One region of the Pseudomonas fluorescens genome, then DNA from elsewhere that is predicted to be linked to it. Evidence: predicted binding sites of a transcription regulator. Region 1 holds the regulator's gene; the other holds the start of a gene.
The links. Region 1 encodes FliA, which starts transcription of late flagellar genes. Its sites were predicted from a motif close to CTAAAGTTTNNNNNNNNNNNGCCGNTAA; they were not measured.

Region 2: E4T63_RS00670 (methyl-accepting chemotaxis protein) is a predicted target of FliA. The motif match lies at 1,457-1,484, and genes of this name have one in related genera.

What each region holds. Positions count from the first base shown of each region.
Region 1 covers NZ_CP038438.1:1,768,860-1,773,502, reverse strand. The annotation lists gene E4T63_RS08055 (chemotaxis protein CheA) at 1-506, opposite strand, end outside; gene E4T63_RS08050 (protein phosphatase CheZ) at 561-1,349, opposite strand; gene E4T63_RS08045 (chemotaxis response regulator CheY) at 1,367-1,738, opposite strand; gene fliA (RNA polymerase sigma factor FliA) at 1,904-2,644, opposite strand; gene fleN (flagellar synthesis regulator FleN) at 2,641-3,471, opposite strand; gene flhF (flagellar biosynthesis protein FlhF) at 3,585-4,643, opposite strand, start outside.
Region 2 covers NZ_CP038438.1:130,904-135,546, forward strand. The annotation lists gene E4T63_RS00660 (FecR domain-containing protein) at 1-788, opposite strand, end outside; gene E4T63_RS00665 (sigma-70 family RNA polymerase sigma factor) at 788-1,288, opposite strand; gene E4T63_RS00670 (methyl-accepting chemotaxis protein) at 1,600-3,480, shown strand; gene E4T63_RS00675 (SRPBCC family protein) at 3,607-4,074, opposite strand; gene E4T63_RS00680 (non-ribosomal peptide synthetase) at 4,099-4,643, opposite strand, start outside.

The DNA.
Region 1 (4,643 bases):
TCCAGCAGCTGTTCAAATTCGTTATCGGTGATGTCGCCCGAATCGCTCGAATCGCCTTCGACGACCAGCTCTTCGATCATCTCGGCCACTGGCGAAGCCGGGGCTTCGTCGGCCGTTTGCGGCTCGGCCAGACGCGCCAGGGCGGCCAGCAGTTCCGGGGTTGCAGCAGTGATCGGTGCACGTTCACGGACTTCGCTGAACATGCTGTTCACCGCGTCCAGTGCTTCAAGCACCACGTCCATCAGTTCTGCATCAACGCGCCGCTCACCCTTGCGCAGGATGTCGAACACGTTTTCGGCGATGTGACAGCACTCCACCAGCTCATTGAGCTGAAGGAAGCCGGCGCCCCCTTTTACAGTGTGGAAACCGCGAAAAATTGCGTTGAGCAGATCTGCGTCATCCGGGCGGCTTTCCAGCTCGACCAGTTGCTCGGACAGTTGCTCAAGAATCTCGCCGGCCTCAACCAGGAAATCCTGAAGGATCTCTTCATCGGCGCCGAAGCTCATTAATGGGGTGCTCCTACAGGTCTAAAAACCCAAAAAACCTAAAATTCCAAAACTCTAGAATCCGAGGCTGGATAACAAATCGTCCACATCGTCCTGACCGGACACAACGTCTTCTCGTTTATCGGCATGAATCTGCGGACCTTCACCCTGCGAGAGATGTTTTTGTGGATCTTTTTCTGCAAGCATCGCGGCACGGTCGTGTTCGATGCCCGCAAAGCGGTCAACCTGACTGGCCATGAGGACGAGTTTGAGCAAATTGCTTTCGACTTCGGTGACCAGTTGGGTCACGCGCTTGATCACTTGACCTGTGAGGTCCTGGTAATCCTGAGCCAGCAGGATGTCGTTGAGGTTGCTCGACACCGCACGGTTGTCCGTGCTGCTGCGTGACAGAAAACCGTCGACCCGGCGCGCCAGTTCGCGGAACTCTTCAGCTCCGACTTCACGACGCATGAAGCGGCCCCAATCGGTGCTCAGCGCCTGGGCTTCTTCAGCCAGGCCATTGACCACCGGGGTGGCGCTTTCCACCAGATCCATGGTGCGGTTGGCCGCGGCTTCGGTCAGCTTGACCACATAGCCCAGGCGTTCGGTGGCGTCGGTGATTTGCGACACTTCCTCGGCCTGCGGCATGTGCGGATCGATCTGGAAATTGACGATCGCACTGTGCAGTTCGCGTGTGAGCTTGCCCACTTCCTGATACAGGCCGCGGTCACGGGTCTGATTGAGCTCATGGATCAGTTGCACAGCGTCGCCGAACCTGCCTTTTTCAAGGCTCTCGACCAGTTCGACCGCGTGTTTTTTCAGGGTCGACTCGAAATCGCCCTGTGAAGATTCGTTATGCTCCATAGCTCCCCCGCGCGTCATCAGCCGATGCGTTCGAAAATCTTCTCGATTTTGTCTTTCAACGCCTGAGCCGTGAAAGGTTTGACCACGTAGCCGTTCACACCGGCCTGAGCGGCCTCGATGATTTGCTCGCGCTTGGCTTCAGCGGTCACCATCAGCACCGGCAGATGCTTGAGTTTTTCATCGGCACGCACGTGGCGCAGCAAGTCGATACCGGTCATGCCCGGCATGTTCCAGTCCGTTACCAGAAAGTCGATGCTGCCGCTGTTGAGTACCGGAATGGCAGTAGTGCCATCGTCGGCCTCGACGGTGTTGGTGAACCCGAGATCGCGCAGCAGGTTCTTGATGATCCGCCGCATCGTTGAGAAGTCATCAACGATGAGGATTTTCATGTCTTTGTTCAATTCGACCTCCAAGCAGTCTTAAACGCGCCCAGCACCTGGACGCGCCACTTCAATCAATCGGCGCAGCACTCGAAGACTGTCTGGAGCACAACAGAGCAAGACCGGTGCCGTTCTCACCGCACCAGCCTCGTTCGCAGTGTCCCCACACTGCCTTCAGCGCGCTCGCCACTCCCCCAAACGCCCCCGCAAACGGGCCGCGCACTGGCTGTGTAACTGGCTGACCCGCGATTCACTGACGCCAAGGACTTCACCGATCTCCTTGAGGTTCAGCTCTTCGTCGTAGTACAGCGCCAACACCAGTCGCTCACGCTCCGGCAAATTGGCAATCGCGTCCGCCAGCGCCGCCTGAAAGCGTTCATCTTCCAGATCGCGTGACGGCTCAAGATGAGCACTGGCGCCATCCTCGTGCAGCCCTTCGTGTTCGCCGTCCTGCAACAGATCGTCGAAACTGAACAGCCGGCTGCCCAGGGTGTCATTCAAAATCCCGTAGTAATCGTCGAGACTCAATTGGAGTTCGGCCGCAACCTCGTGATCTTTAGCGTCACGGCCGGTTTTAGCTTCAATTGAGCGAATGGCATCGCTGACCATACGGGTATTGCGGTGAACCGAGCGCGGTGCCCAATCCCCTTTGCGCACTTCATCGAGCATCGCGCCGCGGATCCGGATGCCCGCGTACGTTTCGAAACTGGCGCCTTTGCTGGCGTCATATTTGGTCGAGACTTCGAGCAGGCCGATCATCCCGGCCTGAATCAGGTCTTCAACCTGCACACTCGCCGGCAAGCGCGCCAGCAAGTGATAGGCAATGCGCTTGACCAGTGGCGCGTAACGCTCGATCAACTCGTACTGCGCGTCACGTGCCGACTTCTTGTAGTAGTTCATACCGCTCGCGGTCATAACACAGGCCCTGCTGTTTGCTGCACGAGGCGCTCGACGAAAAACTCAAGGTGGCCGCGCGGGTTGGCAGGCAGCGGCCAGGTATCGACCTTCTGCGCGATCGCCTTGAACGCCAGCGCGCACTTGGAACGCGGAAAGGCTTCATAGACCGCTCGCTGCTTCTGCACTGCCTTGCGCACGCTTTCGTCGTACGGCACGGCGCCGACGTATTGTAAGGCGACGTCGAGGAAGCGATCCGTGACCTTGGTCAACTTGGCGAACAGGTTGCGCCCTTCCTGCGGGCTCTGCGCCATGTTGGCCAGCACGCGGAAGCGGTTCATGCCGTAGTCGCGGTTGAGCAGTTTGATCAGCGCGTAGGCGTCGGTGATCGAGGTCGGCTCGTCGCAGACCACCAGCAACACTTCCTGCGCGGCGCGGACAAAACTGACTACCGAGTCACCGATACCCGCAGCAGTGTCGATCACCAGCACATCGAGGTTGTCGCCGATGTCGCTGAAGGCCTGAATCAGACCGGCATGTTGCGCCGGGCTCAGGTGCACCATGCTTTGGGTGCCGGAAGCGGCCGGCACGATGCGGATCCCGCCGGGGCCCTGCAACAGCACGTCGCGCAGCTCACAGCGGCCTTCGATCACATCGGCCAGAGTACGTTTGGGGGTCAGTCCCAGCAGAACGTCGACGTTCGCCAGCCCCAGGTCAGCGTCCAGCAGCATGACCCGACGGCCAAGCTCTGCCAGCGCCAGAGACAAGTTCACTGACACGTTAGTCTTGCCGACGCCACCTTTGCCGCCGGTCACCGCGATCACCTGTACGGGATGCATGCTGCCCATGTTATTTCTTTACCTTGTCTTGCATAGACGGAGGCCACATTACTGGCTGCGCGTTCTCAACCGGAACAATGCATGGCAGACCATCGATGTAGGTACAAAAACGGTTCATTACCTCAGCCAACCTGCTTGGTCGGGCTGTGGTAGATATCAGCGAACATGTCAGCCATGGCTTCTTCGCTGGGTTCTTCCTGCATTTGCACGCTGACGGCGCGGCTGACCAGTTGATGACGGCGCGGCAGATGCAGATCATCCGGAATCCGTGGGCCATCGGTCAGGTACGCGACCGGCAGTTCATGACTGATCGCCAGGCTCAACACTTCGCCAAGGCTGGCCGTCTCATCCAGTTTAGTCAGGATGCAGCCGGCTAGCCCGCAACGCTTGTAACTGTGGTACGCGGCGGTTAGAACCTGTTTCTGGCTGGTGGTTGCCAGCACCAGATAATTTTTTGAACGGATGCCACGCCCGGCCAGACTTTCCAGCTGCATGCGCAGTGCCGGATCGCTGGCCTGCAGGCCGGCGGTATCGATCAGCACCACGCGTTTGCGCAGCAGCGGGTCGAGTGCCTGCACCAGCGACTGGCCCGGATCGACGTGCGTTACCGGCACGTTGAGAATCCGCCCCAGCGTCTTGAGTTGTTCCTGGGCGCCAATGCGGAAGCTGTCCATGCTGACCAGCGCGACATTCTGCGCGCCGTACTTGAGCACGTAGCGCGCCGCGAGTTTGGCCAGGGTGGTGGTTTTGCCCATGCCGGCCGGGCCGACCATGGCAATCACCCCGCCCTCTTCCAGCGGCTCGACTTCCGGTACGGCAATCATCCGCGCCAGGTGCGCAAGCAGCATGCGCCAGGCCTGACGCGGCTCTTCGATATCAGTAATCATCGCCAGCAGATCGCGCGACAACGGCCCGGACAGACCTATGCGTTGCAGACGACGATACAGATTGGCTTGCGCCGGACGGCTGCCTTGCAGCTGATTCCAGGCCAGCGTGCCGAGCTGCACTTCCATCAGTTCGCGCAGACTGTTCAATTCGAAACGCATCGAATCCAGCGCACGCGGATCGATGCCGGCGGACGACTGTGCAGGCGCGGGCGCTGGACGCGCCGGGGCGGCGTAAGTCGGTTCGCTCAACGGTTCGGCAGCGGTCAGCGGCAGGCCGGCCGTCAACGGCAGCCC
Region 2 (4,643 bases), 1.6 Mb from region 1:
ACGATCAAACCGTCGACCCACGCACCCGCCTCCATACTCAGTGGCAGTGCCGGGCGCACCTGATGGTGATCGATCAGATAGGTCTGCCCGGCGAGCGCCTCGACGGAGGTTGCGCCGCTGCGAATGGCGACGCTCCCTGAGCTGACGGTGAGCCGTGTGCAATCGCTGTCCTGACGCAGGATGAAGCGGGCTTTTATCGGCTCATAAATGCCATGACGACTTTGCACGCGAAGTGGCCGGTTGAACGTCGCGCCTTCATCGTTACCGCCGCATGTGACGATGATTTCGCCGCGAGTGAGTTTGATCAGCCGCTGCTGCGCGGTGTAGTCCAGATCCACTGCGCTGGCAGTGTTCAGCTCGATCCGCGTGCCGTCGGGCAACTGGAACCCGCGACGCTCGCCGGTCGCCGTAGCGTAATCAGCGCGCCACTGCTGCCACACGGAGGTGTCCTTGGCCAGCCATGCCGCGGAGCCCATCAGCACCGCGCCAGACAGCAGCTTCAAGGCTTGTCGCCGCCCCAGCCCTTGCGCACTGTTTTCCAGCGTATTGAACGCCACGTGCGCGCCGGGCACTGCGCGCAGGTTATGGCTCAATTCCGCCTGCAGCGACTGCACGCGCTGCCAGGCCAGTTCATGTTCATGATGTTCGGCGCGCCACGCGTCGCACTGATGACTCAGGCGCGCATTGCCATGGTTGTTACGCAGCCGCAGCAACCAGTGGATGGCTTGCTTGACCACCTGTTGCTGCGGCTCGGCGCGGCGCGCGACTGAGTTGTTATCCACAGGCATCAACTTGCGTACCGCAACACGTAGCAGTGATACATCGCATCGGCGACGTAACGTTCGACGGAGCGCAGTGACAAGCCCATCTGCGCGGCGATCTGCTTGTGGGTCAAACCTTCGCACTGCGCCAGCAGAAACGCCTGACGCACTTTCGGTCGCAAGCCTTCAAGCATGCGCGCGATGCTCTCGAGCAACTCGATTACCAGCGCGCGGGTTTCGGCGCTTGGGGTTTCGGCTTCGGGCAAATGGGCGATGGTTTCGAGATAGGCGCGTTCGATTTCTTCACGACGCCAATGATCGATCACCAGGCCACGGGCGATGGTGCGTAAAAATGCGCGAGGCGCCTTGAGTTCCAGGCGTTCGCTGCGCTGCAACAGGCGGACGAAGGTGTCCTGGGCCAGATCTGCGGCATCCGCGGCATTGCCCAGCCGCGCCCGCAGCCAGGCGTTGAGCCAGCCGTGATGACTCCTGTAAAGCGCCTGCACTGCAAACTCAGGTGAGGACATGAACGCGACAGCCCGAACGTCACAAATGATAATTAGTCGCATTTTTATCGGGGGCTGCGAATTTTGCAACCTCTGCTCGGAGAACCAGCAAAAAAACTTCGTGGCGAACGCTCTGGCACGCCGTTCGGCGGGAATCTGACAGAAATGCAGGCCATTTCCCACGCAGCCCTAAGATTTCCGTGAATGGTGCCGACAGACTGGTGAGACATGCGTGCACCAAAGTAGAGCGGCCGTCAGAACGCCGCCTGCGCTGTACATGGAATGTTGCATCCCGGAACGCATCCCCACTTTTGCATAAGAAGTCCCATGAAATGAATCTCAAGTTCAGCCATAAAATCCTGTTGGCCGCCTCGGGCGTCGTGGTCCTGGCTTTCGCTTTGTTCACCCTCTACAACGACTATCTGCAGCGCAACACCATTCGCCAGAACCTCCAGTCGTCCGTACAGCAGGCCGGCGATCTGACCGCCAGCAGCGTGCAGAACTGGATGAGCGGGCGAATTCTGGTGCTGGAAAACCTCGCGCAGAACGTTGCCCATCAGGGCAAGGACGCCGACTTCCCGGGGCTGGTCGATCAACCGGCCTTTACCTCGAACTTCCAGTTCACCTACGTCGGTCAGGCCAACGGAGTATTCACCCAGCGCCCTGACGCGAAGATGCCCGACGGCTACGACCCGCGTCAGCGCCCTTGGTACAAGCAGGCCGTGGTCGCCGACAAAACCATGTTGACCCCGCCATACATGGCGGCGGTCGGTGGTCTGGTCGTGACCATCGCCATGCCGGTGAAAAAGAATGGCGAACTGCTGGGTGTGGTCGGCGGTGACCTGAGCCTGGAAACCCTGGTGAAGATCATCAACTCGGTGGACTTCGGTGGCCTCGGCCACGCATTCCTGGTCAGCGGTGACGGCCAAGTGATCGTCAGCCCGGACAAAGACCAGGTGATGAAGAACCTCAAGGACATCTACCCGAACGCCGGCGTGCGCATCGAGAAGGGCAACCAGAACGTGGTGCTCAGCGGCCAGGAACGCATCCTGTCGTTCACCCCGGTCAGCGGTTTGCCGAATGCCGACTGGTACATCGGGCTGTCGATCGATCGTGACAAGGCCTACGCCGCCCTCAGCCAGTTCCGTACTTCGGCGCTGATCGCGATGTTCGTCGCGGTCGCGGCGATTGCGCTGCTGCTGAGCCTGCTGATCAACGTCCTGATGCGTCCGCTGACCACCATGGGCCGCGCGATGCAGGACATCGCTCAAGGCGAAGGCGACCTGACCCGGCGTCTGGTCGTGGCAGGCAAGGATGAGTTCGCCGAACTGGGCAGCGCGTTCAACCAGTTCGTCGAGCGCATTCACGCGTCGATTTCCGAAGTGTCCTCGGCTACCCGTCATGTGCACGACCTGTCGCAACGGGTAATGGCCTCGTCCAACGCCTCGATCATCGGTTCCGACGAACAAAGCGCGCGCACCAACAGTGTGGCCGCCGCGATCAACCAGTTGGGCGCCGCCACTCAGGAAATCGCCCGCAACGCCGCCGACGCTTCGCAGCACGCCAGCGGCGCGAGCGAGCAGGCCGATGACGGTCGTCAGGTGGTCGAGCAGACCATTCAGGCGATGACCGAGCTGTCGCAGAAGATCAGCCTGTCATGCACCCAGATCGAAACCCTGAATGCCAGCACCGACAACATCGGCCACATCCTCGATGTGATCAAAGGCATCTCGCAGCAGACCAACCTGCTGGCACTCAACGCGGCGATTGAAGCGGCCCGTGCCGGTGAAGCCGGGCGCGGTTTTGCGGTGGTGGCGGACGAAGTGCGTAACCTCGCGCATCGCACCCAGGAATCGGCGGAAGAGATCCACAAGATGATCACCTCCTTGCAGGTCGGTTCGCGTGAAGCGGTGACCACCATGAACGCCAGTCAGGCGTCCAGCGAAGAGAGCGTGGAAGTGGCCAATCAGGCCGGTCTGCGCCTGGTCAGCGTGACCCAGCGCATCGGTGAAATCGACGGCATGAACCAGTCGGTGGCCGCTGCAACCGAAGAGCAGACGGCGGTGGTGGAAACCCTCAACGTCGACGTCAACCAGATCAACCTGCTGAACCAGCAGAGCGTCGCCAACCTCAATGAAACGTTGAAGGATTGTGATGCGTTGTCGCAGCAGGCGAATCGGTTGAAGCAGTTGGTCGATAGCTTCAAGATCTGATTTTCAGATTCGAGACCGCGTTATCGTTGATCGCGAGCAGGCTCACTCCTACAGGGGAACGCATTCCAACTGTAGGAGTGAGCCTGCTCGCGATTGCGGCAGATCAGTCACTGCCAAACCGAAGCCTTAGACAAACAGCTTCAGCACATTCCCCATCGCATCATCGGCGAACCCCTGCACGAAATCCTTGAACCCCGGCAGCACCTCCTCCCCACCTGAAGCCGGCTCGGCAATGATCGTCCAGGTCGCCCGCGACTTGCCCGCCCCCAAAGATTCCACGTTCATCGCCGCCCACAAATTCGCCACGCCCAGCGTGTTGTAGATCGTGGTCCAGGTCATGGCCCGTGCCTGCTCATCGCGTGAGTTGAGTTGTTCGACCACCACGTTACCGTCCTTGAAGCATTTCTTGCGCAGCGAGGACACGCCTTCGCCGGTCATTTCGATGTGCGACAGCGCCGGGATGAAGCGGTCGAAGCCAGCGAAATTGCCGACCACCGCCCAGACCTGCGCCGCGTCCGCCGGCACTTCCACCGAAGAGATGACATGGCAGCCGTGAGGGTTTTTGATCAGGGTGTCCGGTTGCAGAGTGCTCATGGTGTTGCTCCTTTTTTGGATGAATCAGATGAAGTTGATTTCTTTCAGGTAATCGCAGCCGCGACGCAGCAGCGCCGGGGATTTTTCCGGGTAGTGCGCGCCCATCTGTTGCACGCCGGCTTCGGCGTTGGCGTGGCCGATAAGGGAGATGTCGCCAATGTCCTCCTCGAAGCCGTTGAGGTAGAAACCGAGCACGCCAAACAGCGCGTTGTCGGTGTCGACCCGGCCCAGTTGCTGCTGCCAGTCGGCGACGCTGACCAGCGAGAATTCGCTGCCGGTTTCGCGGAACGAGGCGACGTAGGCATCCCAACTCAGCGGTTCGGGGTTGTGCAGGTTGAACACCGCGTGCTCGGTCGAATAACGGCTGGCGTGGAAGGCGATGAAACGCGCTAGAAAGTCCACCGGCATCAGGTCGAAATTCAGCGCAAAGGCCGGCACCTGACCGAGCTGGATCGAGCCTTTGAGCATCAGCATCAAACGGTTTTTGTGCGGCTGGCAGACGCCGCTCAGGCTGTTGAAACTGATGTTGCCGGGGCGATACAGGTTGACCCACACCCCCCGCTCGCGCG